Regions from separate parts of the Micromonospora sp. NPDC048907 genome, predicted to be linked through region 3. Evidence: predicted binding sites of a transcription regulator. Region 3 holds the regulator's gene; each other region holds the start of a gene.
What was found. The regulator HrcA, encoded in region 3, represses chaperone genes, less so after heat shock. The targets are predictions, from matches to a motif close to GGTTNGCACNCTCNNNNNGAGNGTGCNAACC.

Region 1 (10,141 bases), on a different contig from region 3:
CGGTGATCAGCGGGGTCCGGGTCATGATCTCGCGGACCGGGGTGGCCGGGTCGGAGACGAAGCGCATGTCCCGGTTGGTGACGATGCCGACCAGCTGGCCCTGCCCGTCGACCACCGGGACGCCCGAGATGCGGTAACGCCCGCAGAGCGCGTCGACCTCGCGGAGGGTGTCGTCCGGGCTGGCGGTCACCGGGTTGGTGATCATGCCGGACTCGGAGCGCTTGACCAGGTCGACCTGGAGGGCCTGGTCCTCGACGGAGAGGTTGCGGTGCAGCACGCCGATGCCGCCCTGGCGGGCCATGGCGATCGCCATCCGCGCCTCGGTGACGGTGTCCATCGCGCTGGAGAGCAGCGGGATGGTCAGCTCGACGTTGCGCGTGAGCTGGGTGCGGGTGTTCACCCGGCTCGGCACCACGTCCGACTCGCCCGGCTGGAGAAGCACGTCGTCGAAGGTCAGCCCGAGCGGCACCACCCGGGCCGAGCCGGCGGGCAGCTCCGGCAGATGGCCGCTCAGCTCACCGCCGTCGCGGCCGGCCGGGATCTCGGTGCTGGGCGAATTCTCCACGATTGCTCCCCTGAGCTGGTCGGACGGGCTGCAGCGAGGCGGCGCGCGCGGGCACCGGCGCACGCCGGCAAGACGGCGCGTCGCTTCATCGTACCCATTGACCTGGGCGGCCCCCGGCAGCGGCGGGCCCGGGTCGGCGGCGCCACAGGGAGTCGCCGGGGCGGACTTTCCGGCGCGGCGGGGACTACGGTGAGGGGGTGCACGACGAGCCCATCGACCCGTTCAACGGCGACCCGGCCGATCCGGCTGCCGGTCTGCACGACCCGCGCGAGGACGACCCGCTCGACCCGCTGACCGAGATCGAGCGGCAGGACGTCCTCGAGGATCTTGCCGACCTGGAGATCTACCAGGCCCTGCTGCAGCCGATCGGCGTCCGCGGCCTGGTCATCGAGTGCGAGGACTGTCGCGAGCCGCACTACTTCGACTGGGACCTTCTCCGCGGCAACCTGCGCCACCTGCTCGACTCGGGGCGACCCCGGGTGCACGAGCCGGCCTACGACCCGGATCCGGACCACTACGTGAGCTGGGACTACGCGCGCGGCTACGCCGACGGCGTGCACGACACCCTCACCGAGGGCACCGACGACTCCGCCGAGGAGTGAGCGGCCGGCTCAGGCGACCAGGCCGGCGCGGAAACCGGCGGCCACCGCGTGCGCCCGGTCGCGCGCGCCGAGCTTGCGGAACAGCCGGCGGGCGTGCGTCTTGACGGTGTCCTCCGAGACGAACAGCTCCCGCCCGATCTCCGCGTTGCTCTTCCCCTCGGCCATGCCGAGCAGCACCTGAAGCTCACGCTCCGTGAGGCCGATCGCGCTGCGCGGCGTGCGCGCCGACCGCTGCGGGCCGCCCGCCGGCGCGGCCTCCGTCTCGCCCGCCGCCGGGTCGGCCGGGTCCTCGCCGCGCTGCACCGGGACCACCGTGGGCCCCCCGCCGGGACCCTCCGCCGACCCCGCCGGCCACGCGGCCCCGGCGGGGGTACGCCCCGGCGCGGCCGACCGGGCCGGCCCACCGACCGCCGCGGCGTCCCGGGCCGGGTCGCTGACCCGGTGCCGGTTCGTGCGCCCGGGGGCGGAGAGCAGCAGCAGCGCCTTGGCGACCGCGCTGGTCAGGTCGTGGTCGGCGTTCTGGATGAGCCCCCGGGCGCCGGCGCTGATGGTGGCCGCCGCGGCCTCCGACTCCTCGGCGCCGAGCAGCAGCACGGCGGCCTGCGGGGCACGGGCGAGCACCCGGCGGACGAAGCCGGCGCTGTCCGGCCGGGTGAGGGCGGTGTCGGCCAGCACCACGTCGACCTGACGCTCGGCGAGCCGCAGCATCACCTCGGGGTCGGAGACGGCCGTGCGGAGCACGCCCGACAGCCCGAGCCGCGCCGCCGCGGAGGTCAGGTGCTGGGCTGCGAGTGGTGTCCGAACGCACACAAGAACGCTACGCACAGTGGTCTCCTCTCCGCCTCAGAGCAGACCACGACGGGGTGTGCTCGGGAGGAGGTTCCGGGCAATCATCCGAACTTTTCCGGCAGATGGGGCATATGCCGCCGAGTGTCCGAGGTTTTCGATCACAGATGTGTGAGGGCGGGAAAGCCCGGGTACCGAGGGGTCACTCCGGAAACGGTGTCCCGCGCGGACCACCGCACCGGTGGGAGCTGGCCACGATGATTCTCCGCGGTGCCGCGCGGGAGGAGGGGTGCTGATGTCGAACGTACGCAGGCTGCCCGGACCCATTGTCGACCTCTGGGACTGGCAGCGGCTCGGTGCCTGCCGCGGGCGGGACAGCGCGCAGTTCTTCCACCCGGACGGCGAGCGCGGCTCGTCGCGGCTGCGCCGCGAGTCCGGCGCCAAGGCCGTCTGCCGCGCCTGCCCGGTCCGCGCCGAGTGCGCCGCGCACGCCCTCTCGGTCCGCGAGCCCTACGGCGTGTGGGGCGGCTTCAGCGAGTCCGAGCGGCTGCGGCTGCTGGCCCTCGGCTGGGAGGACCTGGCGGACCGCCGGCAGGCCCGGGTGGACGTCGCCCGGCTGGAGGCCCGCCTCGGCCGGCCGCACAAGTCCGCCGTCCCGGACCAGCGCAAGATCGCCTGACCCTCACCGACCGCCGCCGACGCCGCGCTCCTCTCCGGGGGCGCGGCGTCGCCGTGCTCTCTCTCCCGGGCGCGGGTCGCCGTGCTCTCTTCTGAAGCGCGGCGACGCCGCGCGTCTGAGTCGTTCACGGCATCACGTTCGTAGGCTCCGACGGAGACCCTGGGGACGCGACGGACTGCGGGCCTGGCCACCTCCGGCCGCGCACCATCGCGGTCCCGTTGCGGGACCGGTGAGGCGCCGGTCAGCCGACGGTGACCTTGACCGTGTGCCAGCCGGTGGCGCCGTCGGGCGCGACCGGGCGCCGCTGCTCGGGCTGGGTCTCCCCGGTGGAGTCGGTGGCCCGGACCTGGAGGGTGTGGTCGCCCGGGGTGGCGTCCCAGCGCCACGACCACTGCACCCAGGTGTCCACCGAGACCGTCGGGGCCAGTGTCGCCTCCTGCCAGGGGCCGCCGTCGACGCGTACCTCAACCGTGCGGATGCCCCGGTGCTGGGCCCAGGCCACGCCGGCCACGGTGACCGGGCCGGCGGTGAGCCGGTTGCGCGAGCGCGGCGTGTCGATCCGGGACTGCGTCCTGATCGGCCCCTGCGCCGACCACCCGCGCGGCACCCAGTACGCGTCGAAGTCCGCGAAGCTGGTCAGCTCCAGCTCGGTCACCCACTTGCAGGCCGAGACGTACCCGTAGAGGCCGGGCACCACCATCCGCACCGGGAAGCCGTGCTCGACCGGCAGCGGCTCGCCGTTCATCCCGACCGCGAGCAGGGCGTCCCGCCCGTCCCGCAGGACCGCGGTGGGGGTGCCGCAGGTCCAGCCGTCGACCGAGCGGCCGACCACCTGGTCCGCCCCCTCCTCCGGCTCGACCTCGTCCAGCAGCTCCCTGATCGGCACGCCCAGCCAGCGGGCGTTGCCGATGAGGTCGCCGCCCACCTCGTTGGAGACGCAGGCCAGGGTGACGTAGCGCTCGACCATCGGGCGGGCGAGCAGGTCGTCGAAGCTCAGCTCGATCGGTTTCCGTACCCGGCCGTGGATGCGCAGCCGCCAGGTGGCCGGGTCGACCTGCGGCACCACCAGGGCGGTGTCGATCCGGTAGAACTCCCGGTTCGGGGTGACGAAGGGGGCGAGCCGGCTGACCGACAGGTCGGCGCCGGCCGGCACCGGCGGGGCGGGCACCGCCGGAGCGGGCAGCCGCACCGCCTCGCGGGCCGCCGAGACGCCCCGCCGCCCGGCCAGCCAGTGCCCGCCGAGCCCGGCGACCGCCGCCGTGCCGGCCAGCAGGCCGACGCCGCGCAGGAACCGGCGGCGCGACTCCTGGTCGCCGCCGTCGAGCGGTTCCCACCCGGCCGGAGTCTCGTCCCGCGCGAGCGCGGCCACGGCCGGGGGCGGGGCGGGTGCCGACGGCGTGGACGCGGACGGCTCCGACTCCGGCGTCGCCGGCGCCGTCCGCGGCCCGGCGCCCGCGCCGAGCGGACCCGCCACGAAGGCCCAGAGCGTCAGCGCCCCCAGCAGGCCGCCGACCAGGGAGGGCAGCGCGTCGAAGGCGTCCGCGCCGGCCCGGGTCAGCGCGGCGGCCACCCCGAGGGCGGCGAACGCCGCGATGCCGGCCAGGCCGATCCGGAGCCGCCGGGCCGCCAGCACGCCGACCAGCGCCGCGATCGCGGCCAGCAGCACCGCCGTGCCGACCAGGAGAGCGATCTTGTCGTGCCGGCCGAAGACCGCGATGGCGAAGTGCTTGAGCGGCTCCGGCACCACGTCGACGACCAGCCCGCCGACCGCGATGATCGGCGCGGACCGGGGGCCGGTGAGGACGGCCACCGGTTCGGCCGCGCCGATCGCGACGGCCGCGGCGGTGACCCCGGCCAGCGCGGCCTGACCGCGCGACATGTTGCTCACGGCGACCAGTGTCGTCGGTCGGAGCGGCCCGCCGCCAACCTCGTCAGCGTTCCGTAAGCAGAGACGGGTCAGGGCACACCGCCGGGTGGCGGTGTGCCCTGACGTCAGGCCGGGCGGCTCGGGATCAGAAGCCCGGGCCGTGCTGGTGGCCGTGACCGTGGCCGTGGCCGTGACCGGCGTCGGCCGGCTCGGCCTTCTCCGGCTTCTCCACCACGAGGCTCTCGGTGGTGAGCAGCAGGCCGGCGATCGACGCGGCGTTGGTGACCGCGTTGCGGGTCACCTTCACCGGGTCGAGGATGCCGGACTTAACCAGGTCGACGTACTCGCCGGTGGCGGCGTCGAGGCCGTTGCCCCACTCCTGGGCGGCGACCTTCTGCACCACCACGTAGCCGTCGTGGCCGGCGTTCTGGGCGATCCAGCGCAGCGGCTCGACCAGCGCCTTGCGCACGATCGAGACGCCGACCTTCTCGTCGCCGGTGAAGCCCAGGTCGTCGTCGAGCACCGGCAGGATCTGGGCCAGGGCGGCGCCGCCACCCGGGACCGTGCCCTCCTCGACCGCGGCCTTGGTCGCGGCGATCGCGTCCTCGATGCGGTGCTTGCGCTCCTTCATCTCGACCTCGGTGGCCGCGCCGACCTTGATCACCGCGATGCCGCCGGAGAGCTTCGCCAGCCGCTCGGCCAGCTTCTCCCGGTCCCACTCGGAGTCCGAGGCCTCGATCTCCTTGCGGATCTGGGCGACCCGGTCGGCGACCTCGGCGGCCTGGCCGCCACCGTCGACGACCGTGGTGTTCTCCTTGTCGACCACGACGCGGCGGGCGGTGCCGAGCACCTCCAGGCCGACCTGGTCGAGCTTGTAGCCCAGCTCCGGGGCGACCAGCTCGGCGCCGGTCAGGATCGCCATGTCCTGGAGCATCGCCTTGCGGCGGTCGCCGAAGCCGGGGGCCTTCACGGCGCAGACCTTGATGGTCTTGCGGATCGCGTTGACCACCAGCGTGGACAGGGCCTGGCCCTCGACGTCCTCGGCGATGATGAGCAGCGGCCTGCTGTTCTGGAGGACCTTCTCCAGCAGCGGCAGCAGCTCCTCGATCGCCGAGATCTTCTGCGTGGTGATCAGGATGTACGGGTCCTCGAGGACCGCCTCCTGCCCCTCCACGTCGGTGACGAAGTTCGGCGAGATGAAGCCCTTGTCGAACTGGAGACCCTCGGTGACCTCCAGCTCGGTGGTGAGGGCGGAGCCCTCCTCGACGGTGATGACACCGTCGCGGCCGACCCGCTCCATCGCCTCGGCGATCAGCTCGCCGATGGTGGAGTCCTGCGCGGAGATGGTCGCGACGTGCGCGATCGACTCCTTGTCGGCCACCTCGACGGCCCGGCCGAGCAGCGCCTCGGAGACCTTGGTGGCCGCCGCGTCGATGCCCCGCTTGATGCCGGTCGGGTTGGTGCCGGCGGTCACGTTGCGCAGGCCCTCGCGGACCATGGCCTGGGCCAGCACGGTCGCGGTGGTGGTCCCGTCGCCGGCGACGTCGTTGGTCTTGGTCGCCACCTCCTTGACCAGCTGCGCGCCGAGGTTCTCGTAGGGGTTGGTGAGCTCGATCTCCTTGGCGATGGTCACGCCGTCGTTGGTGATCGTGGGGGCACCAAACTTCTTGTCCAGGACGACGTTGCGCCCGCGCGGGCCGAGAGTGACCTTGACCGCGTCCGCGAGGGCGTTGACACCGTGCTCCAGCAGGTGCCGGGCGTCGTCCGAGAAGCTCAGGATCTTCGCCATCTGTATCCCTTCGAAGCGACGCTGCCCCGGCCCGGCGAGCCGGACCGGGGCAGCGACACTGATCGGTTGCTTACTTCTCGATGACCGCGAGGACGTCGCGGGCGGAGAGCACCAGGTACTCCTCGCCGGCGTACTTGACCTCGGTGCCGCCGTACTTCGAGTAGAGGACGGTGTCGCCGACCTTGACGTCGATCGGCACGCGGTTGCCCTTGTCGTCGATCCGGCCCGGGCCGACAGCGAGGACGGTGCCCTCCTGCGGCTTCTCCTTGGCGGTGTCGGGGATCACGATGCCCGAGGCGGTGGTGGTCTCGGCCTCGTTCGCCTGGACCACGATGCGGTCCTCGAGCGGCTTGATCGCAACCTTGGTCGCGGTAGTCACGGGCATACCCTCCTGGGGTACTTGGTGTCGTTGCCGGTCGGCACGCCGACCAGCGTCAATCTGCCACATGCCACCGGGCGGGGCCGTCGTCGCGGGTGCCGGTCCGCCTGGCGCTCAACCCCCGGACACCAGGGCCCGGGCGTTGGCACCCTCAGGGTGAGAGTGCTAATCGCAGGTTATTCCTCGGCTAGCACTCCGTCAAGGAGAGTGCCAACGCGCCGCGCCTCGTGTCGCCGGCCCCGGGCCGGACCGGCGCCGCCGGCGACGCGCGCCAGGGGTCCGGGCCGGCCGCCCGGACGTGGCCGGGAGAATGCGCGGGTGGACCTGGAACAGTTCGCCGCCCTGCGTACCCCCGAGGGGTCGGCCGCGCTCGACGCGGCGGCGCGGGTGGCCGGCGGCGACCCGCTGACGGCGGCGGCGGCGCTCCGCACCGCCGGGGTGCCGGCCGGCCTCGCGGCGGCGGCGCTGACCCAGGCCGAGCTGCGCCGGCGCGCGGTGGGCAAGTTCGGCCCGGCGGCACGCGGCATGTTCCTCACCCGGGCGGGCCTGGAGCAGGCCACCCGGGGGGTCGTGGCGCGGCGCCGGGCGGAACGCCTGCGCGCCGCGGACGTGGCCACGCTTGCCGACCTCGGCTGCGGCCTCGGCGCGGACGCGCTCGCCGCAGCCGGCGCCGGCATCCGGGTGTACGGCGTGGAGGCCGACCCGGTGACCGCCGCCATGGCCGCCGCGAACGCCGAGGCGGCCGGACTGGCCGACCGGTTCACCGTGGAGTGCGGGGACGCCACGGCGTTCGACGTGGGCCGGGTCGACGGGGTCTTCTGCGACCCGGCCCGCCGGAAGGCCGGCACCGGCCGGCGGATCTTCGACCCGAACGCCTACTCGCCGCCCTGGGACTTCGTGACGGGGCTGGCCGCGCGGGTGCCGCGCACGGTGGTGAAGGTGGCCCCTGGGCTGGACCACGCGCTGATCCCGGCAGGCGCCGAGGCGGAGTGGGTGAGCGTCGACGGCGACCTGGTCGAGGCCGCGCTCTGGTGCGGCGAGCTGGCCGGGGTGCCCCGCCGCGCCACCGTGCTCCGGGAGAGGGAGGGACGGCTCAACGCCCACCAGCTCACCGGCAGCGGCGACGCCGAGGCGCCGGTGGACGGGCCCCGCCGCTTCCTGTACGACCCGGACCCGGCGGTGGTGCGCGCACACCTGGTCGCCGAGCTTGCCGGCGACCTCGACGCGACGCTGGCCGACCCGAGCATCGCCTACCTGTACGGCGACGAGGCCCGGCCGACGCCGTTCGCCCGCTGCCTGGAGGTCACCGACGTCCTGCCGTTCTCGCTGAAGCGGCTGCGCGCGCTGCTGCGGGAGCGCCGGGTCGGACGGGTGGAGATCCTCAAGCGCGGCTCCGCGCTGGAGCCGGAGAAGCTGCGCCGGGATCTGAGGCTGGCCGGCGACGCGGCGGCCAGCCTGGTGCTGACCCGGGTGGCCGGCGCGCCGACCGTGCTGCTCTGCCGCCCGGCGCCGGGCTGAGCGGGACGCGCGGCGGGTCAGGACGCTTCGCGGACGCGCAGGTCGGCCAGCCACACCTCGGCCAGGTCGCTGAGCGCGACGTCGAGGACCTCGCTGAGGCAGACCACGGTGCCGAACGCGGGCGCCGGGAGCCGGCCCACCTCGATCTTGCGCAGCGTCTCGGGCGAGATGCCGGCCGCCAGGGCCACCTCGACGAGGCTGCGGCCACCTCGCGCGACCCGGAGCGCCGCCCCGAGACGTTGCCCCGCGGCGATCTGTTCCGGCGTGAGCGGTGGGCGAACCATGCCAGCAGGATATCCGCCTTCCCGGATCGGCGAAGCCGACCGGGCGGGCGCCTCGGCCGGCCTGGTATAAATATACCGCACCGGAAGGAAGGGTTGATCGTGATCGAACTGAAGTCGGCCGAGGAGATCGACCGGATGGCCGAGACCGGCCAGTTCGTCGGCGAGCTGCTGGCGGAGCTGCGTGAGACCGCCGCCGTCGGGGTCGACCTGATGGACCTCGAACACCACGCCCGCCGCCGGATCAGGGAACGTGGCGCGGAGTCCTGCTACTGGGACTACACGCCGTCGTTCGGCCGCGGCCCGTTCCGCAACGTCCTGTGCCTCTCGGTCAACGACGCGGTGCTGCACGGCCTGCCGCATCCCTACGTCCTGCGCGACGGCGACCTGCTGAGCATCGACGTGGCGGTCGGGCTCGACGGCTGGGTCGCGGACTCCGCACTGTCCGTCGTCGTCGGCACCCCGGCCCCGGAGGACCTGAAGCTGATCGAGGCCACCGAGGTCGCACTGGAGGCCGGGATCGACGCCGCGCGGGTGGGCAGTCAGCTCGGCGACGTCTCCGCCGCCATCGGCGACGTGGCCCGCCGCTACGGCTACCCGGTGAACAACGAGTTCGGCGGGCACGGCATCGGCCGCACCATGCACGAGGCCCCGCACGTGCCCAACAGCGGCCGCCCCGGCCGGGGCATGCGGCTCAGGCCCGGCCTGACGATCGCCATCGAGCCGTGGTTCTGCCGGGGCACCGACAGGATCAGGTTCGACGGGGACGGGTGGACGATCCGGTCCGCCGACGGCTCGCGCTCCGCCCACTCCGAGCACACCGTCGCGATCACCGAGGCCGGCCCCCGGGTGCTGACCCGCCGACCCGGGCACGACACGAGGCCCGGCGACCGCAGCGGGCGGTCGGCCGCGTCGGCCTGACGAGCGTCCCCGTCGGCGCGGCGCGCGGCCCGAGCAGGCCGGTCGCCCTCTTCCCGGCCGGTGATTTCGGCTCGCCCGCCGGACGGGAGCCGGGTTAGCTTGTCGCTCATGGCGGGACAGGGCACTCCGGCGACGGCACTGCTGACCAAGCGGAAGATCGCGCACAGCACCCACCCGTACGACGTCTCGCCGGACGCGCCGAACTACGGCGCCCTGGTCGCGGCGGCCCTCGGGGTGCCTCCGGCCCGGGTGTTCAAGTCGCTGGTCACCGAGGTCGACGGCGGGCTGACCGTGGCGGTCGTGCCGGTCACCGGCGAGCTGGACCTCAAGGCCCTCGCCGCCGCGGCCGGCGGGAAGCGGGCGGCCATGGCGGACCGGGCGGTGGCCGAGCGCGCCACCGGGTACGTCCGCGGCGGGATCAGCCCGCTCGGCCAGCGCAAGCGGCTGCCCACGGTCGTCGACGCCTCGGCGCTGGCGCATCCGACGGTCTACGTCTCGGCGGGGCGCCGCGGCCTCCAGCTCCAGCTCGCCCCGGCCGACCTGGTCGCGCTGACCGGGGCCGTCACGGCGCCGATCGCCTCCCGCTGAGCGCCGGCCCTGGGAGCGTTTCCGCACGCCACCCGGATGGAGCGCTCTCTGCAGGTGACAACGGGGTGCCACTGGCGTTGCTGAATTGTTACTGCCGCCAACAAACTTCTGACCTCGGCTCTCTTGCGCGCCTCCGCGGGGGAGGAATACGTTGCCGGGCACAACA
Region 2 (10,141 bases), on a different contig from region 3:
GTCTCGATGGAGATCCGGGTACGCCGGGTCAGCACGTCCTCCAGGTGCAGCGCCCCCTCGGCGCGGGCCGCGTACGTCACCTCGGCGGCCAGGTACTCCGGTGCGCCGGCCAGCGGGGAGCCGAGCAGCGGATCGGCGTCGACCAGGGCGAGCAGGTCGAGGGTGAGGGTGCCGTAGCGCTCCAGCAGGTGCTCGACCACCCCGACCGGCACCCCGTGCCGGCGGGCCAGGTCGGCCCGGTCCCGCCACATGGCCGCGTACCCGTCGGCGCCGAGCAGCGGCAGGTCGGCCGTGCGCGACGGCCGGGTCCAGCCCAGCCGGTGCACCGCCCGGTCGACCACGTCGGAGGCCATCACCCGGTATGTCGTGTACTTGCCGCCGGCCACCAGCAGCAGCCCGAGCATCGGCTCGACGACCGCGTGCTCCCGGGAGAGCTTCGAGGTGGAGTCCGCCTCGCCGGCCAGCAGCGGGCGCAGCCCGGCGTAGACGCCCTCGATGTCGGCGGTGGTGAGCGGGCGGTCCAGCACCGCGTTGACGTGCTCCAGCAGGTAGTCGATGTCCTTGGCGGTGGCCGCCGGGTGGGACCGGTCCAGCCGCCAGTCGGTGTCGGTGGTCCCGATGATCCAGTGGCCGCCCCACGGGATGACGAACAGCACGCTGGTGGCGGTGCGCAGGATCAGGCCGGCCTCGCCGGTGATCGCCGAGCGGGGCACCACCAGGTGCACGCCCTTGGAGGCCCGGACCCGGAAGCCGGGGCGCAGCCCCACGTCGTTGAGCATCCGGGACATGTCGTCGCTCCACACGCCGGTCGCGGCGATGACCGTGCGCGCGTGCACCTCGAACTCGGCGTCCGGCGAGCCGGCGGGCGCCTCCAGGTCGCGGACCCGGACCCCGGTGACCTCGCGGGCCTGCCGGATGAGGCCGACCGCCCGGGCGCTGGTCACCACGGTCGCACCGAGGCTCGCCGCGGTGCGGGCCAGCGTCACCACCAGGCGGGCGTCGTCGACCTGGCCGTCGTAGTAGCGGATCGCGCCGGCCAGCCTGTCGGGCCGCAGGCTCGGGAAGATCCGGTGGGCGCCCTCCCGGGTCAGGTGCCGGTGCAGCGGCATGCCCCGCCCGCCGCCGAACAGCCCGGCGAAGATGTCGTAGGCGGCCACGCCGGCCCCGTAGTAGGAGCGGCGGAAGAACCGGCGGGGCAGGTCCCGCACCCCGCCCTCGGCGGGGAGCGGAACCAGGATCGGCACCGGGCGCACCAGGTGCGGGGCCAGCCGGGTGGCGAGCAGCCCGCGCTCGGTCAGGGCCTCGTGCACCAGGTGGAACTCGAGCTGCTCCAGGTAGCGCAGGCCACCGTGGATCAGCTTGCTGGACCGGCTGGAGGTGCCGGCGGCGTGGTCGCGCGCCTCCACCAGGGCCACCTTCAGGCCGCGCGACGCGGCGTCGAGCGCGGCGCCCGCACCGGTCACGCCACCGCCGATGACCAGCACGTCGAACCGCTCGGCGCGGAGTCGGCGCAGGTCATCGGCGCGGCGCTCGACGGAGAGCTGACCGGCCGCGGATCGGGACACATTAGGGTCGCGCACCTGTCCACGGTAACCGGCGCCGCACTCCGGCGGCAGGCACCCGTCGGGCCGTACGGTGAGGGCCATGCAGGCCGGCCCACCCACCGCTCCCGTCCCTCCCTTCCCGCCCCCGCGCCCGGCGACCGGGCCGTGGCCGGTGGTCGCCGCGGCGGTGACCGGCGTCTGGGCCGTGCTGGTCACGGTGCCCGGCCAGCTGATCGGCTGGGTGGTCGACCAGCTGGTGCTGGTCTCCGGGGTGGACCGCGCGGTGGCCGTCTGGCCGGTGGTCGCGCTGGTCACCGTGCTGCTGGTGGGCGCGCCCACGCTGGCGCTCGCGCTGCTCCCCCGCTCTCCCGCGGTCCGGGCGACCGGCCGGGCCTGGCTGGCCGGCACGCTCGTGCTCGGCGCGCTGACCCTGCTCCGTGCACTGCCGCCGGTGCACCACGAGGCGTACCTGGCCGCGCTGGCCGCGACCGCGGCGCTGCTCGCCCTGGCCCTCGCCCGGCTCGCCCGCCGCAGTCGGTCCGCCCCGCCGGTTCCGGCCATCCCGCCGTCCCCGCCCGGCACGCCGGCCGAGCCCGATGACGGTGCGGCGGGGGCGGGCGGCCGGGCGGGGCGGTTCGGGCCGGTGACGCTGCTGGCGGTGGCCGCCGGGCTGGCGTCGCTGCTGCCGTGGGCCTGGGTGGGCGCGCTGGGTGGCTCGCTGGAGACCCTGCTCGCCGGGCTGGCCGCCGCCGCGCTCGGCGCGCTCGCCGGGGTGCTCCTCGGTCCCGCGTTCTGGGCCGCGTTCACGGTCGGCACGCCACCTCGGCCGGCCCGGCTGGTGCTCGTCGGCGGGCTGGTCGCCGGGGTGACCCTGGCGCTGCTCGCCGCGGGGGCCGGTCAGTCCGGCGCGCACCTGCCGGGGCTGCTCCTGCTGCCCCCGCTCGGCTTCGTGCTGGGCGCGCTGGAGGCGGCGGCCCGGCACGCGGGCCGGCCGGCCGGGCCCCGGCCGGTGCGCTGGCTGGTCGGCCTCGCGCTGCTCGGCCCGCTGGCGTTCACCGACCCGGAGGAGATCACCGTCCTGCTGGCGACCACCCGCGACGTCCCGTTCTGGGTCGCGGTCGCGACCGGCGTCGCGTTCGCCGCCGCGGTCCTGCTCGCCATCGGGTACGGCGTGCTGCTCGCCCGGCCCCGCGCCCGCGCGCCCCGGCGCGGCCTGGCCGGGCTGGCCGCCGGAGCCCTGCTCGCCGCCCTCGTCGTGGTGTACGCCGTTCCCGGCCAGCCCGGCCTGCACGGCGAACGCCTGCTCGTGGTGCTCCGCGAGCAGGCCGACCTGACCAACATCCCCGCCGGGGCGCCCGGGCGGGCCGGCCGGGACGCCCGCGCGGCCGAGGTCTACCGGCGGTTGGTGGCCACGGCCGACCGCAGCCAGGGCGACCTGCGCCGCGAGCTGGACCGGCTGCGCCTGCACCCGACGCCGTACTACCTGGTCAACGCCATCGAGACGGACGGCGGGCCGGCCGTCCGGGCCTGGCTCGCCGGTCGACCGGAGGTGGCCCGGGTGCTGGTCAGCCAGCGGCTGCGCCCGTTGCCCGCGGCGGCGCCCCCCACCCGGGGCGACGTGCCGGCGCCGACCGGCCCGACCTGGAACGTGTCGCTGATCGGCGCGGACCGGGTCTGGTCGGAGCTGGGCGTGACCGGCGCCGGCGTGGTGGTGGGCAGCTCGGACTCCGGAGTGGACGGCGGGCACCCGGCCCTGGCCGCCGGCTTCCGGGGCGGCGACGACTCCTGGTACGACCCCTGGGAGCACCGTCCGGCGCCGGCCGACCGGGGCGGCCACGGCACGCACACGGTGGGCAGCGCGGTGGGTCGGAACGGGATCGGGGTGGCCCCCGGCGCCAGCTGGGTCGGCTGCGTCAACCTCGACCGCAACCTGGGCAGCCCGGCGCGCTACCTGGACTGCCTCCAGTTCATGCTGGCGCCGTTCCCGCCGGGCGGGAACCCGCTCACCGACGGCCGGCCGCAGCGGGCCCCGGACGTGCTGACCAACTCGTGGGGCTGCCCGCCGGTCGAGGGCTGCGACCCGGGGGCGCTGCGCCCGGCGACCGCCGCGCTGGCCGCGGCCGGCATCCTGGTGGTGGCCGCCGCGGGCAACAGCGGCCCGTACTGCGGCTCGATCGCCGACCCGCCGGCGCCGTACCCTGACGTGCTCACGGTCGGTGCGGTCGACCGGGCCCGCCGGCTCACCGAGTTCTCCAGCCGGGGGCCGGCGGTCGGGGGCGCCGCCAAGCCCGACCTGGTGGCGCCGGGCGCCGGGGTGCCGTCGGCGTTCCCCGGGGGCGGTTATGCCACCCTGGACGGCACCTCGATGGCGACCCCGCAGGTGGCCGGCGTGGTGGCGCTCATGTGGTCGGCCAACCCGGCGCTGGTCGGCGACCTGGACCGCACCCGCCGCATCCTGACCGAGACGGCCACGCCGGCCGTGACGCCCGCCGACGCGCCCTGCGGCGGCACCCGGAACCTGGTCGGCGCCGGCCTGGTCGACGCGTACGCGGCGGTCCGCGCCGCGCGGGCCGCCGACCTCGGTTAACAACCCTGTCCATTGGCCGGCGGATGACCTAGGGTCGCGTCCATGGACGTGGAGATCATCGAGCTGGGGGCCGACCGCCTGGCCGAGGTCGTCGACCTCTGCCGGCGCGCCCTGGACCTGCCGGAGGACGCCGCCGAGGCGCCGGCGATCGTGGCCACTCTCGCGGACCGCGCGGCCGCCGACCGTCCGGTGCTGCGCCTCGGCGCGGTCCGCGGCGGCTCGCTGGTCGGGGTGCTGGTCGGCTCGCTGTCCGCAGGGGATCCGCGCGTCGGTCACGTCGACCTGGTGGCGGTGGCGCCGGACGAGCGCCGCCAGGGAATCGGTGGGTCGTTGCTGGCCGAGGCGGAGACCCGGCTCGGCGGGCTCGGCGCGGCCGAGCTGCTGCTGGCCGGAAACCCGCCGCACTACGCCTGGCCCGGCGTCGACGTGCGCTACACGCCGGCGGTCTGTGCGGCGTTGCGGCTCGGCTACCGGCAGGACCGGACGGCCTGGAACATGACGGCCGACCTGGGTGAGGGCTCGGCGGCGCTGCGTTCCACCGAGCCCGCCGAGCAGCGGCTGGCCGGGCGGGGCGTCACGGTACGCCGGGCCGAGCCGGCCGACCTGCCGGCGCTGGCCGCGTTCGCCCGTACCACCTTCGGCGGCTCGTGGGACGGCGAGCTGGCCGGCTCGGTCGGCCGGCCGGGCGCGGGCGCGCATCTGGCCGAGCGGGACGGTGAGATCCTCGGCTTCGCCGCGTACGGGTCGTCGCGGCCGAGCTGGTTCGGGCCGATGGGGACCGCTCCGGCGGCCGAGGGCTCGGGGATCGGTGGGGTGCTGCTCCGCCGCTGCCTGCGCGACCAGGCGGCGGCCGGAGTCGAGGCGGCGCAGATCGGCTGGGTGGGCCCGGTGCCGTTCTATTCGGGGGCGGCGGGCGCGCGGATCGAGCGGGTGTTCTTCCTGTACCGGAAGGCACTGAACGGACAGAAGTAACTAAAGTTACATAGACGGCAATAACGCCGTTCGGCCTCCTCGGTCATCGACCGGCCCCTACGGTCGGGGATTAGAGGAGGCGGGCATGACCACGGACGACGAACGGACCGACGACCAGCCGGCGAGCTGGCGACCGGTCGGCGAGCTTCCCGGCCAGCTGCCGTTCGACCGGCTCGACTTCGGCGACGCCGAACAACTCGCGGAGATGACCGGGGCCGACGGACCCTCCGCCGAGGAACCACTGCAACCGGTGGACGAACCGATCCGGCTCGCACCGCCCTACGACCGGGCGCACAAGCGACGCAACCAACGACCACTGCCGACCTGAGACATACGAGAAGGGGGCGGACCGCTGACGCGGCCCGCCCCCTTTCGGCGTGCTGGGTGGAGCTGGACTCAGAAGTCCATCTCCCCGCCACCCGGGCCAGCCGGGGCGGCCGGGGTCTTCTCCGGCTTGTCCGCCACGACGGCCTCGGTGGTGAGGAACAGCGCGGCGATCGAGGCGGCGTTCTGCAGCGCGGAACGCGTCACCTTGGCCGGGTCGATGATGCCCGCGGCCAGCAGGTCCACGTACTCGCCGGTCGCGGCGTTGAGGCCGTGACCCGGGTCGAGGTTGCGGACGCGCTCGACGACGACGCCACCCTCGAGGCCGGCGTTGACGGCGATCTGCCGCAGCGGGGCGTCCAGCGCGATCTTGACGATCTGCGCGCCGGTCGCCTCGTCGCCGGCCAGGTCCAGCTTGTCGAAGGCGGTCTTGCCGGCCTGCACCAGCGCGACGCCACCACCCGGGACGATGCCCTCCTCGACGGCGGCCTTCGCGTTGCGGACGGCGTCCTCGATGCGGTGCTTGCGCTCCTTCAGCTCGACCTCGGTGGCCGCGCCGACCTTGATCACCGCAACACCGCCGGCCAGCTTGGCCAGGCGCTCCTGCAGCTTCTCGCGGTCGTAGTCGGAGTCGCTCTTCTCGATCTCGGCCCGGATCTGGTTGACCCGGCCCTGGATCTGGTCGGCGTCGCCGGCACCGTCGACGATGGTGGTCTCGTCCTTGGTCACCACGACCTTGCGGGCGCGGCCCAGCATGTCGAGGTTGACGGCGTCGAGCTTGAGGCCGACCTCCTCGCTGATGACCTGACCACCGGTGAGGATGGCGATGTCGGTCAGCATGGCCTTGCGGCGGTCACCGAAGCCCGGCGCCTTGACGGCGACCGACTTGAAGGTGCCGCGGACCTTGTTGACCACCAGGGTGGCCAGGGCCTCGCCCTCGATGTCCTCGGAGATGATCAGCAGCGGCTTGCCCGACTGCATGACCTTCTCCAGGATCGGGAGCAGGTCCTTCACCGACGAGATCTTGCTGTTGACGATCAGGATGTACGGGTCGTCGAAGACGGCCTCCATACGCTCCGGGTCGGTCATGAAGTAGGCGGAGATGTAGCCCTTGTCGAAGCGCATGCCCTCGGTGAGCTCGAGCTCGAGGCCGAAGGTGTTGCTCTCCTCGACGGTGATGACGCCTTCCTTGCCCACCTTGTCCATCGCCTCGGCGATGATCTCACCGACGCTGGGGTCAGCGGCGGAGATGGAGGCGGTGGAGGCGATCTGCTCCTTGGTCTCCACGTCCTTGGCGAGCTTCAGCAGCTCCTCCGAGACGTTGGCCACGGCGGCCTCGATGCCCCGCTTCAGGGCCATCGGGTTGGCGCCGGCGGCCACGTTGCGCAGACCCTCACGGACCAGGGCCTGGGCCAGGACGGTCGCCGTCGTCGTGCCGTCACCGGCCACGTCGTCGGTCTTCTTCGCGACCTCCTTGACCAGCTCGGCGCCGATCTTCTCGTAGGGGTCCTCGAGCTCGATCTCCTTGGCGATGCTCACACCATCGTTGGTGATGGTGGGGGCACCCCACTTCTTCTCGAGCACGACGTTGCGGCCCTTGGGGCCGAGCGTCACCTTCACGGCGTCGGCGAGCTGGTTCATGCCCCGCTCGAGGCCGCGGCGCGCCTCTTCGTCGAACGCGATCATCTTGGCCATACGGCGTTGTCCTCCTGGACACTCACGGGCCACCCGAGGGTTCCCGGATGGGCCCGTCTGGTGTACGCACCTTGGGGACGTCGCCACCTGGCGACGACGACGTCTCCTCGGTCGGGCCGGACAGCCCGCGACGACCGGCCCCGTGCCGCTCCGGCGCCATTCCGACACCGGCACGGCCGTGGCCCTACCGCCCCGACCATTGGCACTCACCGTACGCGAGTGCCAATGACTTGTTTAGCACTCTCCCTAGCCGAGTGCAAGCACGCTGCCCCCGCTCAGCCGAGTTCCGCGGCCAGCCGGGCGGCGTTCACTGGGCCTTCGTGGGCCCGCTGCTCGGCGTACGTGGCGACCAGCCCGACGAGCTGCGCCAGGTAGGCCGGGGTCGCCAGCACCGCGCCCACCACGGCCAGCGCCACGGCGCCCACGGCGGTGCCCGGTGCGGCCAGCGGGTCCACCCCGAAGGCAAGCTGGTTGACCAGCCCGAGCACGCCGTCGAGCACCGCGGCGGCGATCAGCGCGCAGATGACCAGCGCCACCCGGCCCAGCACCATGCCGAACCGGTTGTGGAACATCCGCCAGGCCCGGCCGACGGGCTCCTGCCGCTCGAACAGGTAGATCGGGCCGAACAGGGCGAACGCGAACGCCGCGTAGAGGCCGGGCAGCAGGCAGAAGCAGGCGCCGACCGTGATCAGCAGCGAGGTCACGATGGTCCAGCCCCAGAGGCCGAGGGCGCGGCGCAGCCCGTAGCGGAGCGCCGCGCCGACCCCGACCGGCTCCCCGGCCGCCTGGCGGGCCACCACCCAGGTGCCGGCGGCCCAGCCGGCGCTCTGCAGCGGGCCGAAGATCAGGGCGGCCAGGAGCACCGCGCCGTAGAAGGCGAACACGTGCTCGAAGTAGCCGCTGGGCAGCACCGGCGTGCCGTCCGCGCCGGTGACCGGCTGCTCGGTCGGAGCCAGGGCGAGCGAGATGACCGCGATCACCGTCGCCGGGACGGTCTGGGTGAGCAGCATGATCGGCAGGAGCTGCCGCCAGCCGCGCCGCAGCGCGCCCCCGCACCGGCTGAACCAGCCGCCGACGCCCGCGTGCGGCGGGGTGACCAGGGGATCCTGCGGATCGAGACCCGGGTGCCAGCCGTAGGGCTGGCCGGGCAGCGGGTAGCCGGGGTAGGCCGCGCCGGGCATCGGCGCGCCACCGGCCGGCCAGGCCCAGCCCTGCGGCGGCCCGGCCGGGTACGGCTCCCAGGGCTGGCCGCCGGCCCCGGGCTGGCCGGGTGCGGCGAACGCACCGGGGCCGACCTGCGAGCCGGGCGGTGCGAACGGGCCGGGTTGCGCCGGCACTGGAGGGTCCGCCGGAGCAGCGGGCCGGACGCGGTCCGTCGGGGTGGGCGACCCGGGCGCGGTGGGGTCGACCGCATGCCCCGGCGCGGCCGGCGACGCGGGCCGGGTCGGGTCGGCCGGGGCACCGGGCGATGCCGGGGGCACCGGCTCGGCGGAACCCGACGGGGACAGGTCGGACATGAACCCTCCTCAGCAGCGGCGGCTGGAACGGCTCATGATCTTCCACGGCGCGGGCCTGCGCCGCACCCCCCTCGTCGGGGTGACGCGGCCGCCGATCGGGCGGCGGCCGCGCAGGATCAGGCGATGACGCGGACCCGCTCGGCCTGCGGCCCCTTCTGGCCCTGGGCGATCTCGAACTCGACCCGCTGGCCGTCGTCCAACGCCTTGTAGCCGTCCATCTCGATCGCGGAGAAGTGGACGAAGACGTCCTGCCCGCCGTCGACGGCGATGAAGCCGTAGCCCTTTTCGGAGTTGAACCACTTCACGGTGCCCTGTGCCACGGTGCACTTCCTCACTCTGCGCGGCGTTCCACGACCCCGGAAACCGGCGGACCGGCACCGGCGAGCCACCGGTTCGGCGATCGGCGACGACCGCTGAATCGAGTGACCGAAATCGCACGGTACACGAGGCGTGACGACCGCGCACGACCACAAATCGGGCATATTCCGGGCGCGGTCCGGGCCCGGCCGGGCACGGGTGACGGCCCTTCCGGTATGCATGCGACATGACCAGCGCGCCCACCACGACCACCACCGTCCGCCGGGTCCGCCCGGCCGACGCCGCCCGGATGCGGGCGCTCCGGCTGGAGATGCTGGCCGACTCCCCGCTGGCGTTCCTGGAGACCGTGGCCGAGGCCGCCGCCCGGCCGCACGCCGAGTACGCGGCCCGGATCGCCGCGGTCTCGCACGGCGAGCACAACGCCCAGTTCGTGGCCGACCCCGGCGGCCGGCTGGTCGGCCACGCCGGCGGCACGGTCGCCCCGGACGAGCCGGGGCTGACCGTCATCTACGCCGTCTACGTCACGCCGTCCTGGCGCGGCAGCGGGCTGCTCGGCGCGCTGGTGGACGAGGTGGCCGCCTGGTCCCGGGCGTGCGGCCGGCCCGAGCTGATGCTGGAGGTGGTGGTCGGCAACGGCCGCGCCTGCCGGGCGTACGAGAAGCTGGGCTTCGTGGACACCGGGGTGCGCGTCCCGCACCCGAGGATCCCGACGCTCCACGAACTCCAGATGCGCCGGCCCGCCTGAAGCCCGGCGCCGGAAGGGCCCCCTTGCGTCGGCAGGGGGCCCCTCCCTGCGCGGGCTCAGACGTGGCGGCGGCTCTGCACGATGCGGAACCGGTTCGCCACGTACGCGCCGTCGGTCAGCGCCGAGTTCGCCGCCGGGTTCGCACCCGAGCCGTGGAAGTCGGAGAACGCCGCCGACTGGTTGACGAACACCCCGCCGGTCAGGTTGCAGGACAGGTGCACGCCGGCGTCGACGGCCGCCGCCTCGGCCGCGTCCAGCACCGCCTCGTCGGTCGAGTAGACGCCGGCGGTCAGGGCGCCCTTCTCGCCGACGGTGGAGCGGAGGATCTCCAGGCTGTGCGCGGTCGAGTCGGTCGCGATGGCGAACGAGATCGGGCCGAACCACTCGCGGGAGTAGGTCGCGGTGTCGGCCGCGTCGAGCTTCACGACCGTGGGCGTCC
Region 3 (10,141 bases):
ATGGTCTCCGGCCTGGTCGCCGGGGCCGTCAAGGGCTGAGCGGTCCGCCGGGTGCCGGGGCGGAACTCGTTTTCCCGCACCCGTTGGCGGCACCTAGGCTGACCGCCATGACGGGCAGGCTGGCGGCGGTGAACCTCGGCGGTGTGACCGAGGCGGAGTGGGCGGGCGACCCGAGCGGTCGCAGCGGCATCGACAAGCGGCCGGTCGACGGCCGTGTGGAGATCCGATTCGCCGGCCTCACCGGTGACTTCATCGGCGAGCGGGCCCACCACGGCGGCCCCGACCAGGCGGTCTACGCGTACGCCGAGGAGGACGCCGGCTGGTGGGCCGGCGAGCTGGGCCGGGAGCTGCGGCCGGGCGCCTTCGGCGAGAACCTCACCACCTGGGCGGTGGACGTCACCGGGGCGGTGATCGGCGAGAGCTGGGCGATCGGCTCGGCCGTCCTCCAGGTCACCAAGCCGCGCACGCCGTGCCGCACCTTCGCCGGCTTCTGGGGCGTGCCCGATCTGATCAAGCGGTTCACCGTCCACGGCGCGCCCGGGGCGTACCTGCGGGTGCTGCGCGAGGGCGAGGTGGGCGCCGGCGATCCGGTCGAGGTGGTCGACCGGCCGGCGCACGGGGTGACGATCGGCGAGGTGTTCCGGGCGACCACCCTGGAGCCGGAGCTGCTGCCGCGCCTGCTCGACGTGCCGGGGCTGCCCGAGTCGGTGCGGGCCAAGGTCCGCCGCCGCCTCGGCGTCGCCGCCGGCTGACGAACCGGGCCGGCCGGGGGCGGGTCGGGTCAGGCCGCCGCGAAGACCTCGGCCAGCACCTGGCTGGCCGGGTCGCCCTTCACCTTGGCCCAGGTGCCCTGCTCGGCCGTCCACTCCAGGCCGCCGAAGCGCACCCGCTTCACCCCGTGGTCGTCGGCGTGCGAGACCAGCCAGTGGGCGTACCGCCAGCCGTTGCGGCTGTCGGCGGCCGGCACGGTCAGGCCGGTCAGGTCGGTGCCCGCGGTCAGCTCCGGCAGGCCCCAGTCCAGGGCCAGGCCCTGCATCAGCGCGCTGGCGGCGGCCGGGCCGCGCATCGTCGGCGTCGGGCCGACCGTGCAGGCCACCGCCCCGGTCGCGTCGCCGAGCAGGGCGCGGGTGAGCACCTGCGACTCGTCCGCCCACTTCTCGTACGCCTCGGGGTAGGCCGACCGCTGCACCCGCTGGGCGGCCTCGGTCACCCGCAGCTTCTCCCAGCCCCTGACCTTCTTCAGCGCGGCGTAGAACTTCTTGGCCGCGTAGCGCGGGTCGCGGATCTCCTCGGGGGTGCCCCAGCCCTGACTCGGGCGCTGCTGGAACAGGCCGACCGAGTCGCGGTCCCCGTGGGCGATGTTGCGCAGGTGCGACTCCTGGTAGGCCGTCGCCAGCGCCACGACCACGGCCCGCTCGGGCATCCCGCGCTGCACGCCGATCGCCGCGATGGTGGCCGCGTTGGCCATCTGGTCGGCGCCGAGCACGACCTCACCGTCGGCCTGGACGGTGCAGGTGCGGCTGGCCGTCGGCAGCCGCAGGTGGTGCCCGAACTGCTTCGCGACGAACCACACGCCGAGCAGCGCCAGCACCGCCACCACCACACCCGATGCCACGATCGCCGCTCGCGTTCGCACCCGCACCCCCAGTCCCGACAGCCCGCCAAGCGTACGTCGCCCACTCCCGTCCCCGGGTCGGCCGACCGGACGCCTCCCGCTGCGTCACCGCCCCGGCACGCCCCGCGTCCGGGGGTCTCCCGGCCTCAGTCTCCGGCGGGGACCCAGGCCGCGGGCCGCTTCTCCCGGAACGCGAGGACGCCCTCCCGGCCCTCCTCGGAGAGGAAGTACCCCGTGGAGAGCGCGGCCAACTCGGCGATCTCGGCCCGCAGGTCGGTGGCGGCCGGCCGGCGCAGCAGCTCCTTGGTGCCGGCGAGCGCCTTCGGCGCGCCCTTCACGAGCGAGGCGCGGTAGCGCGCCACCGCGTCGTCCAGCTCGTCCGCCGGCACGGCGGCGGTGACCAGGCCGATCTCGGCGGCGCGCCGGCCGTCGAAGGTGTCGCCGGTCAGGTACAGCTCGGCGGCGGCCCGGGGGTGCAGCCGGGGCAGCACGGTCGCCGAGATCACCGCCGGGATCACCCCGATCCGGACCTCGGTGAAGGCGAACGTCGCCTCCTCGGCGCAGACCGCCAGGTCCGCGGCGGCGATCAGGCCCAGCCCGCCGGCCCGCGCCGGCCCGGCCACCCGCGCCAGCACCGGCTTCGGGCACTCCCGGACCGCGACCAGCACGTCGCCCAGCATCCCGGCCGGCACGTTCCCGCTGGCGTACGCGGCGGCGGTCTCCTTCAGGTCGGCCCCGGAGCAGAACACCGGGCCGGTGTGGTCCAGCACGATCGCCCGGACCGCGTCGTCGGCGACCGCCGCGGCCAGCCCGGACAGCAGCTCGGTCATCAGCGGGGTGGAGAGCGCGTTGCGGTTGTGCGGGCTGTCCAGGGTGAGGGTGGTCACCCCACGGGCCGTGGCGACCCGCACGAGAGCGTCCGGAGAGGTCATGCCGGGCACACTAGTGGCCATGCCCGGCGTCCTTCCAGAAGGCGAACCCGTCCCGCGCGACGGGGCGCTGCCCGCTGCCGCCCGCCGCTCCGTCGGCGCGCGCGGCTTCGGCGTGTACGTGCACGTCCCGTTCTGCGCCAGCCGGTGCGGCTACTGCGACTTCAACACCTACACGGCGGCCGAGCTGGGCGGCGGGGGCAGCCGCGAGACGTACGCCGACACCGTGCTGGCCGAGCTGGCCCTCGCCGGCCGGGTGCTGGGCGACACCCCGCCGCCCCGGGTGGACACCGTCTTCGTGGGCGGCGGCACGCCCACCCTGCTCCCCGCCGACGACCTGGCCCGGATCCTCGACGGCATCGACCGCACCTGGGGGCTGGCCGCCGGCGCCGAGGTGACCACCGAGGCCAACCCCGAGACGGTCACCCCGGAGTCGCTCAAGACGCTGCGGGCCGCCGGCTACACCCGGATCTCGCTGGGGATGCAGTCCGCGGCGCCCGGGGTGCTGGCGATCCTCGACCGGCAGCACAGCGCCGGCCGGGCCACCGCCGCCGCGCTGGAGGCGCGGGACGCCGGGTTCGAGCACGTGAACCTGGACCTGATCTACGGCACGCCGGGGGAGTCGGCCGAGGACTTCGCCGCCTCGCTGGACCAGGTGGTCGCGGCGGGGGTGGACCACGTCAGCGCGTACGCCCTCATCGTGGAGGACGGCACCCGGCTGGCCGCCCGGATGCGCCGCGGCGAGCTGCCGTACCCCAGTGACGACGTGGCGGCGGACCGCTACCTCGCCGCGGAGGCGGCCCTCGCGGCGGCCGGCTTCTCCTGGTACGAGGTCTCCAACTGGGCCCGCTCCGACGCGGCCCGGTGCCGGCACAACCTGCTCTACTGGACGGGCGCCGACTGGTGGGGTCTCGGCCCGGGGGCGCACAGCCACGTCGGCGGGGTGCGCTGGTGGAACGTCAAGCACCCGACCGCGTACGCCCAGCGGCTGGCCGCCGGGGAGTCGCCCGGCCTGGCCCGGGAGGTGCTCACGCCGGACGAGGCGCACATGGAGGACGTGATGCTGCGGCTGCGGCTCGCCGACGGGCTGCCCCTGTCCGGGCTCGACGAGGCGGGCCGGGCGGGCGCCGAGCGGGCCCGGGCCGGCGGCCTGCTGGACGACGGCGCGTACGCCGCCGGGCAGGCGGTGCTCACCCTGCGGGGCCGGCTGCTCGCCGACGCGGTCGTCCGCGACCTGCTGCCCTGACCGGACCCGGCCGGCCCGGAGGCCGACCGGGTCGGGGTCACTTGATCAGGTTGGCCGACATCGGGTAGCGGTAGAACTGCCCCTCGTTGGCCTTCACGCCGGCCAGGATGCCGAACACCACGCCGATGATGACGGCCGCGCCGACGGCGAGGAACCCGATGAGGATGCAGCTCAGGATCCAGCCGACGACGCCCACGATCGACCACACCAGCTGGAAGTTGAGCGCCGCGACCGCGTGCTGGCGGACGGTCGGGGACTGGTTGCCGCGGGCCAGCATGGCGACCAGTGGCGGAAGCCACCCCAGCACGCCGCCGCTGACGAACATGGCCGCCGCCCCGCCGAAGTGCGCGACGAGCGCCCAGGTCTTGTCGTCGGTGTTGGCGTAGCCGGCGGGCGGCCCGTAGGAGCCGCCGCCCGGGTAGCCGCCGCCCGGCGGGGGATAGCCGCCGGGGGGTGGGTAGCCGCCCGACGGCGGCTGTCCGCCGGGAGGCGGGGGATAGCCACCGGGCGGGGGATAGCCGCTCCCCGCCGGTGCCCCGGACAGTGGTGCGGTGGGTGGTTCGCCGGCCGGCGACGAGCCGTACGGTGCCGACGGCGGGGTCGGCTCCGGCGGCGGTGCGCCGGAGTCCCCCGCTCCGGGAGGGCGAGGAGGTTCAGTCATGGACGTCACGGTAGGTCCCGGAGGCAAGGGCGCACCAGAGCGACATCGCCCGGGATGTCCGGCTGTTCGGCCGTGGCGGGCCGGGTGTGCGGCGGGCCGCACCGGAGGTACGTCGCTGATCATCGCGTCGGCGGGTCGGCCGACGTAGACTGGCACTCGCTACAGTCGAGTGCCAGACGCCCGGCGGACGCCGCGCGCCGGGGCGGACGAGGTGCGTCAGGAGGTGGGGAGATGGGTCTCGACGACCGCAAGCTCGCCGTGCTGCGCGCGATCGTCGAGGACTACGTCGCCACGCAGGAGCCGGTCGGCAGCAAGGCCCTGGTCGAGCGCCACCAGATGGGCGTCTCCCCGGCGACCGTCCGCAACGACATGGCGGTGCTGGAGGAGGAGGGCTACATCCGGCAGCCGCACACCAGCGCCGGCCGGGTGCCCACCGACCGCGGCTACCGGCTGTTCGTCGACCGGCTCTCCCGGGTCAAGCCGCTCAGCCCGGCCGAGCGCCGGGCGATCGAGCGCTTCCTGGTCGGCGCGGTCGACCTGGACGACGTGGTGCACCGCACCGTCCGGCTGCTGGCCCAGCTCACCCGGCAGGTCGCCGTCGTGCAGTACCCGAGCCTGGCCCGCTCCAAGGTGCGTCACCTGGAACTGGTGCCGATCTCCACCACCCGGCTGATGGTCGTCATGATCGCCGACACCGGCCGGGTCGAGCAGCGGCTGGTCGAGATGCCCGGGCCCGTCGCCGCCGAGGAGGTGACCGACCTGCGCCGGCTGGTGAACGAGAAGCTGGTCGGCAGCCGCCTCTCCGACACCCCGCCGCTGGTGCAGGCCCTCGTCGACGAGTCGACCCCGCAGCTGCGCCCGGCCATGGCCACGCTCTCCAGCGTCCTGCTGGAGACGCTGGTCGAGCGGCACGAGGAGCGCATCGCGCTGGCCGGCACGGCCAACCTGACCCGCGGCGGCCTGCTCGACTTCCAGGGTTCGCTGCGCCCGATCCTCGAGGCGCTCGAGGAGGAGGTCGTGCTGCTCAAGCTGATCGGGGAGGCCGAGCCGAGCACCACCCGGGTGCTCATCGGCGACGAGAACGAGATCGACAACCTGCGTGCCGCCTCGGTGGTCAGCACCGGGTACGGCCCGGGCAGCACGATCGTGGGCGGTCTCGGCGTGCTCGGCCCGACCCGGATGGACTACCCCGGCACCATCGCCACGGTGAGGGCCGTGGCACGCTACGTGGGCGAGCTGCTGGCCCAGAACTGACCAGTCAGGACCGACGGCCGGCTCCGGCCGCCGACCGGCGCAACGCGAGACGAACATGAGGACACCGAACGCAGTGGCCAGGGACTACTACGGCATTCTCGGCGTGAGCCGGGACGCCTCCGACGACGAGATCAAGCGCGCCTACCGCAAGCTGGCGCGGCAGTTCCACCCGGACGTCAATCCGGACCCGGAGGCACAGGAGAAGTTCAAGGACATCAACGCCGCGTACGAGGTCCTCTCGGACGATCGGAAACGGCAGATCGTCGACCTGGGCGGCGACCCGCTCGCCCCGGGCGGCGGGGGCGCGGGTCCGGGTGGTCCGGGCGGCGCCGGCCCGTTCGTCGGCTTCCAGGACATCATGGACGCCTTCTTCGGCGGGGCGGCGGGCGGCAGCCGCGGCCCGCGGCCGCGCACCCGGCCGGGCGCCGACGCGATCCTGCGGCTGGAGCTGGACCTGAACGAGACGGCGTTCGGCGTCGAGGCGCCGATCACCGTCGACACGGCCGTGCTCTGCACCACCTGCTCCGGCGCGGGCACCGCGGCCGGCACCCACCTGGCCACCTGCGAGGCGTGCGGCGGCCGGGGCGAGGTGCAGTCGGTGCAGCGGACCTTCCTCGGCCAGGTGGTCTCCGCCCGGCCGTGCACGGTCTGCCAGGGCTACGGCACCACCATCCCGCACCCCTGCCCGACCTGCGCGGGTGACGGCCGGGTGCGCACGCGGCGCTCGCTCACCGTCAAGATCCCGGCGGGCGTCGAGGACGGCATGCGGATCCGGCTGGCCCAGCAGGGCGAGGTGGGTCCGGGCGGCGGCACCGCCGGCGACCTCTACGTGGAGATCCACGAGCGGCCGCACGACGTCTACTCCCGCAAGGGCGACGACCTGCACTGCCGGGTCACCGTGCCGATGACCGCGGCCGCGCTCGGCACCCGGCTGACCATCAAGACCCTGGACAGCGAGGAGACGGTCGACGTCAAGGCGGGCACGCAGCCGGGCAGCACGCTGCGGCTGCGCGCCCGGGGCGTGCCGCACCTGCGCGGCACCGGCCGGGGGGATCTCTACGTCCACCTGGACGTGCGGACCCCGACCAAGCTCGACGCCGACCAGGAGCGGATGCTGCGCGACTTCGCCAAAACCCGCGGCGAGGAGGTCGCGGAGCTGACCAAGCAGGGCGGCTTCTTCTCCCGGATGCGCGACGCCTTCAACGGGCACGCCTGAGGTGTCGGCGCCGCTGTTCCTGGTCGAGGCGCTGCCCACCGGTGACACGCTGACGCTGGACGGCCCCGAGGGGCACCACGCGGCCACCGTGCAGCGGCTGCGCGTCGGCGAGGAGCTGCTGCTCACCGACGGGCGGGGCGGCACGGCCGGCGCCGTGGTCACGGCCGTCGGCAAGGGCACCCTCGACCTCCGGGTCACCTCCCGGGGGTACGAGGACGCGTCCCTGCCCCGGCTGGTCGTGGTGCAGGGCATCGCCAAGGGTGACCGGGGCGAGCTGGCGGTGCAGGCGATGACCGAGGTCGGCGTGGACGAGATCGTTCCCTGGGCGGCGTCCCGCTCGGTGACCCAGTGGCGCGGGGAGCGGGGCGTACGCGCACGGGAGAAGTGGGCGGCCACCGCCCGGGAGGCGGCCAAACAGGCCCGCCGCCCGTGGCTGCCGGTGGTGGCCGGCACGCCCGACGAGTCCACCACCACGGTGGCCCGGCGGATCTCCGGCGCGGCGGCCGCGTTCGTCCTGCACGAGGAGGCCGACGAGCGGCTGACCACCGCCGTCCTGCCCGACACCGGGGAGATCGTCCTGGTGGTCGGCCCCGAGGGCGGCATCGCCCCGACCGAGCTGGCCGCCTTCACCGCGGCCGGCGCCCGCCCGGTCCGCCTGGGCCCGTCGGTCCTCCGCACGTCGACGGCCGGGGTGGCCGCGCTCAGCGTGTTGTCCGCCCGCCTGGACCGCTGGTAGACCGGCCGGGGGCTCCGCCGGGCGGGGGTCAGCTGCGCAGGTAGGAGGCGCCGTTGAGGTCGATGATGGTGCCGGAGGCCCATTCGGCATCGGGACTGGCCAGCCAGTGCACGGCCGCCGCGATCTCCTCCGGGCGGGCCACCCGGTGGAACGGGGACTGGGCCCGGACGGCGTCGCCGCGGGGGCTCTTCAGGTGCTCGTTGGTCATGTCGGTCTCGACGAAGCCGGGGGCCACGCAGGCCACCCCGATGCCGTAGGGCGCCAGGGCCACCGCGAGGGACTGCGCCATCGCGTTCATCCCCGCCTTGCTGGCCCCGTACGCCGGGTTGGCCGGCTCGCCCCGGAACGCGCCCCGGGAGGAGACGTTGACGATCCGCCCGCCCCGCTCGCGCATGTGCTGGGCGGCGCACCAGGCGGCGTTCGCCGCACCGAACAGGTTGGTGTCCAGCACCTCGCGCCACCGCTGCCGCCACTGCTCGTAGCTGCTCTCGAAGACCGGGTGCGGCGGGTCGGCCGGCCCGAACACCCCGGCGTTGTTGACCAGGACGTCGAGGCCGCCCAGGCGCCGCGCCGCCTCGTCCACCATGGCCCGGACCGCCTCCGGGTCGGCGAGGTCGGCGCGGACCACCACGTGCCCCTCGCCGGGCAGTTCGGCGCGCAGCGCCTCGGCCAGCTCCGCGGAGTCCCGGTGGTGGACGGCCACCCGGTCCCCGCCCTCCGCGAACGCCCGCGCCACCGCGCGGCCGATGCCGCGCGAGGCCCCCGTCACCAGTACCGCCCGAGAAGTCACGCGGCACATCATGCCTGACCCGGTACGGGACGCCTTACCATGCCCCGATGGGAACCGACTGCCTGTTCTGCCGGATCGTCACCGGGGAGATCCCGGCCACCATCGTCCGCGAGACCGCCACCACGCTGGCGTTCCGGGACATCGACCCGAAGGCGCCCACCCACGTGCTGGTGATCCCAAAGGAGCACTACGCGGACGTGGCCACCCTGGCCCAGGGTGACCCGGGGCTGGCCGGTGAGCTGCTGGGCACCGCCGCCGTGGTGGCCGAGGAGGAGGGGCTGACCGTGGACGGCTTCCGGCTCATGTTCAACACCGGCCCGTACGGCGGCCAGGAGGTCTTCCACGTGCACGCGCACCTGCTCGGCGGCGTGCCGCTCGGCCCGATGCTCTGCCGCTGACGCACTGCCTAGACTGCCCTCATGATCACGGTGCAGGACCGGCTCGGCCGGATGGTGCGGCAGGCGCAGGCCCACGGGCGGATCCCGGCGGTCTCGGCCGCCCTGCACCGGGCCGACCGGCCGCTCTGGACCTGCGCGGTCGGCGGGACCGGCAACGACACCGCGCTCGGGCCGGAGTCGGTCTTCCGGATCGGTTCGGTCACCAAGACCTTCACGGCGGTGCTGGTCATGCAGTGCCGCGACGACGGGCTCCTCGACCTGGACGACCCGATCGGGCGGCACCTCGACCTGCCGGCGCACGGCGAGCTGACCGTCCGCCGGCTGTTGTCGCACACCGCGGGCCTGCAGCGCGAGCCGCACGGCGACGTCTGGGACAGCCTCCGCGCGCCCGACGTGAGCGAGTTGCTCGCCGACCTGGCCCGGGTGGAGCGGGTGCTGCCCAGCGGCCGGCGGTACCACTACTCGAACCTGGGCCTGGCCCTGCTCGGCGAGGCGGTCGCCCGGCTGCGCGGCGGCACCTGGGCCGAGGTGCTGGCCGAGCGGGTGCTCGCCCCGCTCGGGCTGACCGCCACCGGCCCCACGCCGGGCGACCGGGCGGCGACCGGGTTCCTGGTCGACGCGTACTCCGACGAGGCCCGTCCGGAGCCCCCGACCGACTTCGGCGCGGTGGCCCCCGCCGCGCAGCTCTGGAGCACCGCGCCGGACATGGCCCGCTGGGCCGCCTTCCTGGCCGACCCGGCCGCGCTGGACCCGGCGGGCGCGGTGCTCGCGCCGGCCACCCTCGACGAGATGCGCTGGCCGCTCACCACCACCGACGAGACGCTCTGGGCGGGCGGCTTCGGTCTCGGGCTGATCCTGGTGCCGCAGCCGGAGCGGGTGATGCACGTGGGGCACGACGGGGCCATGCCCGGTTTCCTGGCCGCCGTCTACGGCCGGCGCGGCGGGGACGGCACGGCCGGCGCGATGGGCTGCGCGGTGCTCGGTTCGTCCGGCACCGGCGTGGAGGTCTTCGACCTGCCGCACCGGCTGCTCGCCGCCGCCGCCGAGCACGACCCGGCCGACGTCGAGCCGTGGCGGCCCGGCGCGCCCGCCCCGGAGCACCTGCGTGGCCTGCTCGGCCGGTGGTGGGGCGAGGGCTTCGAGTACGTCTTCTCCTGGCACGACGGGGCGCTGCGGGCCCGGGGCGCGGACGACCCGGCGGGCAAGCCGCCCGCGGTGTTCGCCCCGGTGCCGGACCGGCCGGACGTGTTCCGCACGGTCGCCGGCCGGGAGGTGGGCGAGCTGCTCCGGCTGACC

Region 1: a site for HrcA is predicted at 6,808-6,838, ahead of groES (co-chaperone GroES). Genes of this name have one in related genera too.
Region 2: a site for HrcA is predicted at 7,320-7,350, ahead of groL (chaperonin GroEL). Genes of this name have one in related genera too.

The regions. Positions count from the first base shown of each region.
Region 1 covers NZ_JBVJHI010000003.1:314,755-324,895, forward strand. Annotated here, with positions in the region: gene guaB (IMP dehydrogenase) at 1-565, opposite strand, end outside; gene ACZ6PY_RS10940 (DUF5319 domain-containing protein) at 763-1,167, shown strand; gene ACZ6PY_RS10945 (helix-turn-helix transcriptional regulator) at 1,177-1,992, opposite strand; gene ACZ6PY_RS10950 (WhiB family transcriptional regulator) at 2,249-2,632, shown strand; gene ACZ6PY_RS10955 (molybdopterin-dependent oxidoreductase) at 2,874-4,511, opposite strand; gene groL (chaperonin GroEL) at 4,645-6,288, opposite strand; gene groES (co-chaperone GroES) at 6,359-6,673, opposite strand; gene ACZ6PY_RS10970 (THUMP-like domain-containing protein) at 6,986-8,185, shown strand; gene ACZ6PY_RS10975 (helix-turn-helix domain-containing protein) at 8,203-8,469, opposite strand; gene map (type I methionyl aminopeptidase) at 8,569-9,387, shown strand; gene ybaK (Cys-tRNA(Pro) deacylase) at 9,496-9,975, shown strand.
Region 2 covers NZ_JBVJHI010000003.1:662,677-672,817, forward strand. Annotated here, with positions in the region: gene ACZ6PY_RS12610 (glycerol-3-phosphate dehydrogenase/oxidase) at 1-1,565, opposite strand, end outside; gene ACZ6PY_RS12615 (S8 family serine peptidase) at 1,645-4,131, shown strand; gene ACZ6PY_RS12620 (GNAT family N-acetyltransferase) at 4,174-5,103, shown strand; gene ACZ6PY_RS12625 (hypothetical protein) at 5,189-5,431, shown strand; gene groL (chaperonin GroEL) at 5,500-7,122, opposite strand; gene ACZ6PY_RS12635 (hypothetical protein) at 7,398-8,459, opposite strand; gene ACZ6PY_RS12640 (cold-shock protein) at 8,756-8,959, opposite strand; gene ACZ6PY_RS12645 (GNAT family N-acetyltransferase) at 9,184-9,702, shown strand; gene paaN (phenylacetic acid degradation protein PaaN) at 9,759-10,141, opposite strand, start outside.
Region 3 covers NZ_JBVJHI010000002.1:867,747-877,887, reverse strand. Annotated here, with positions in the region: gene ACZ6PY_RS09215 (carbohydrate ABC transporter permease) at 1-39, shown strand, start outside; gene ACZ6PY_RS09210 (MOSC domain-containing protein) at 108-752, shown strand; gene ACZ6PY_RS09205 (hypothetical protein) at 782-1,642, opposite strand; gene ACZ6PY_RS09200 (enoyl-CoA hydratase-related protein) at 1,762-2,547, opposite strand; gene hemW (radical SAM family heme chaperone HemW) at 2,567-3,790, shown strand; gene ACZ6PY_RS09190 (DUF4870 domain-containing protein) at 3,828-4,451, opposite strand; gene hrcA (heat-inducible transcriptional repressor HrcA) at 4,683-5,705, shown strand; gene dnaJ (molecular chaperone DnaJ) at 5,779-6,921, shown strand; gene ACZ6PY_RS09175 (16S rRNA (uracil(1498)-N(3))-methyltransferase) at 6,923-7,657, shown strand; gene ACZ6PY_RS09170 (SDR family NAD(P)-dependent oxidoreductase) at 7,686-8,447, opposite strand; gene ACZ6PY_RS09165 (histidine triad nucleotide-binding protein) at 8,495-8,845, shown strand; gene ACZ6PY_RS09160 (serine hydrolase domain-containing protein) at 8,867-10,141, shown strand, end outside.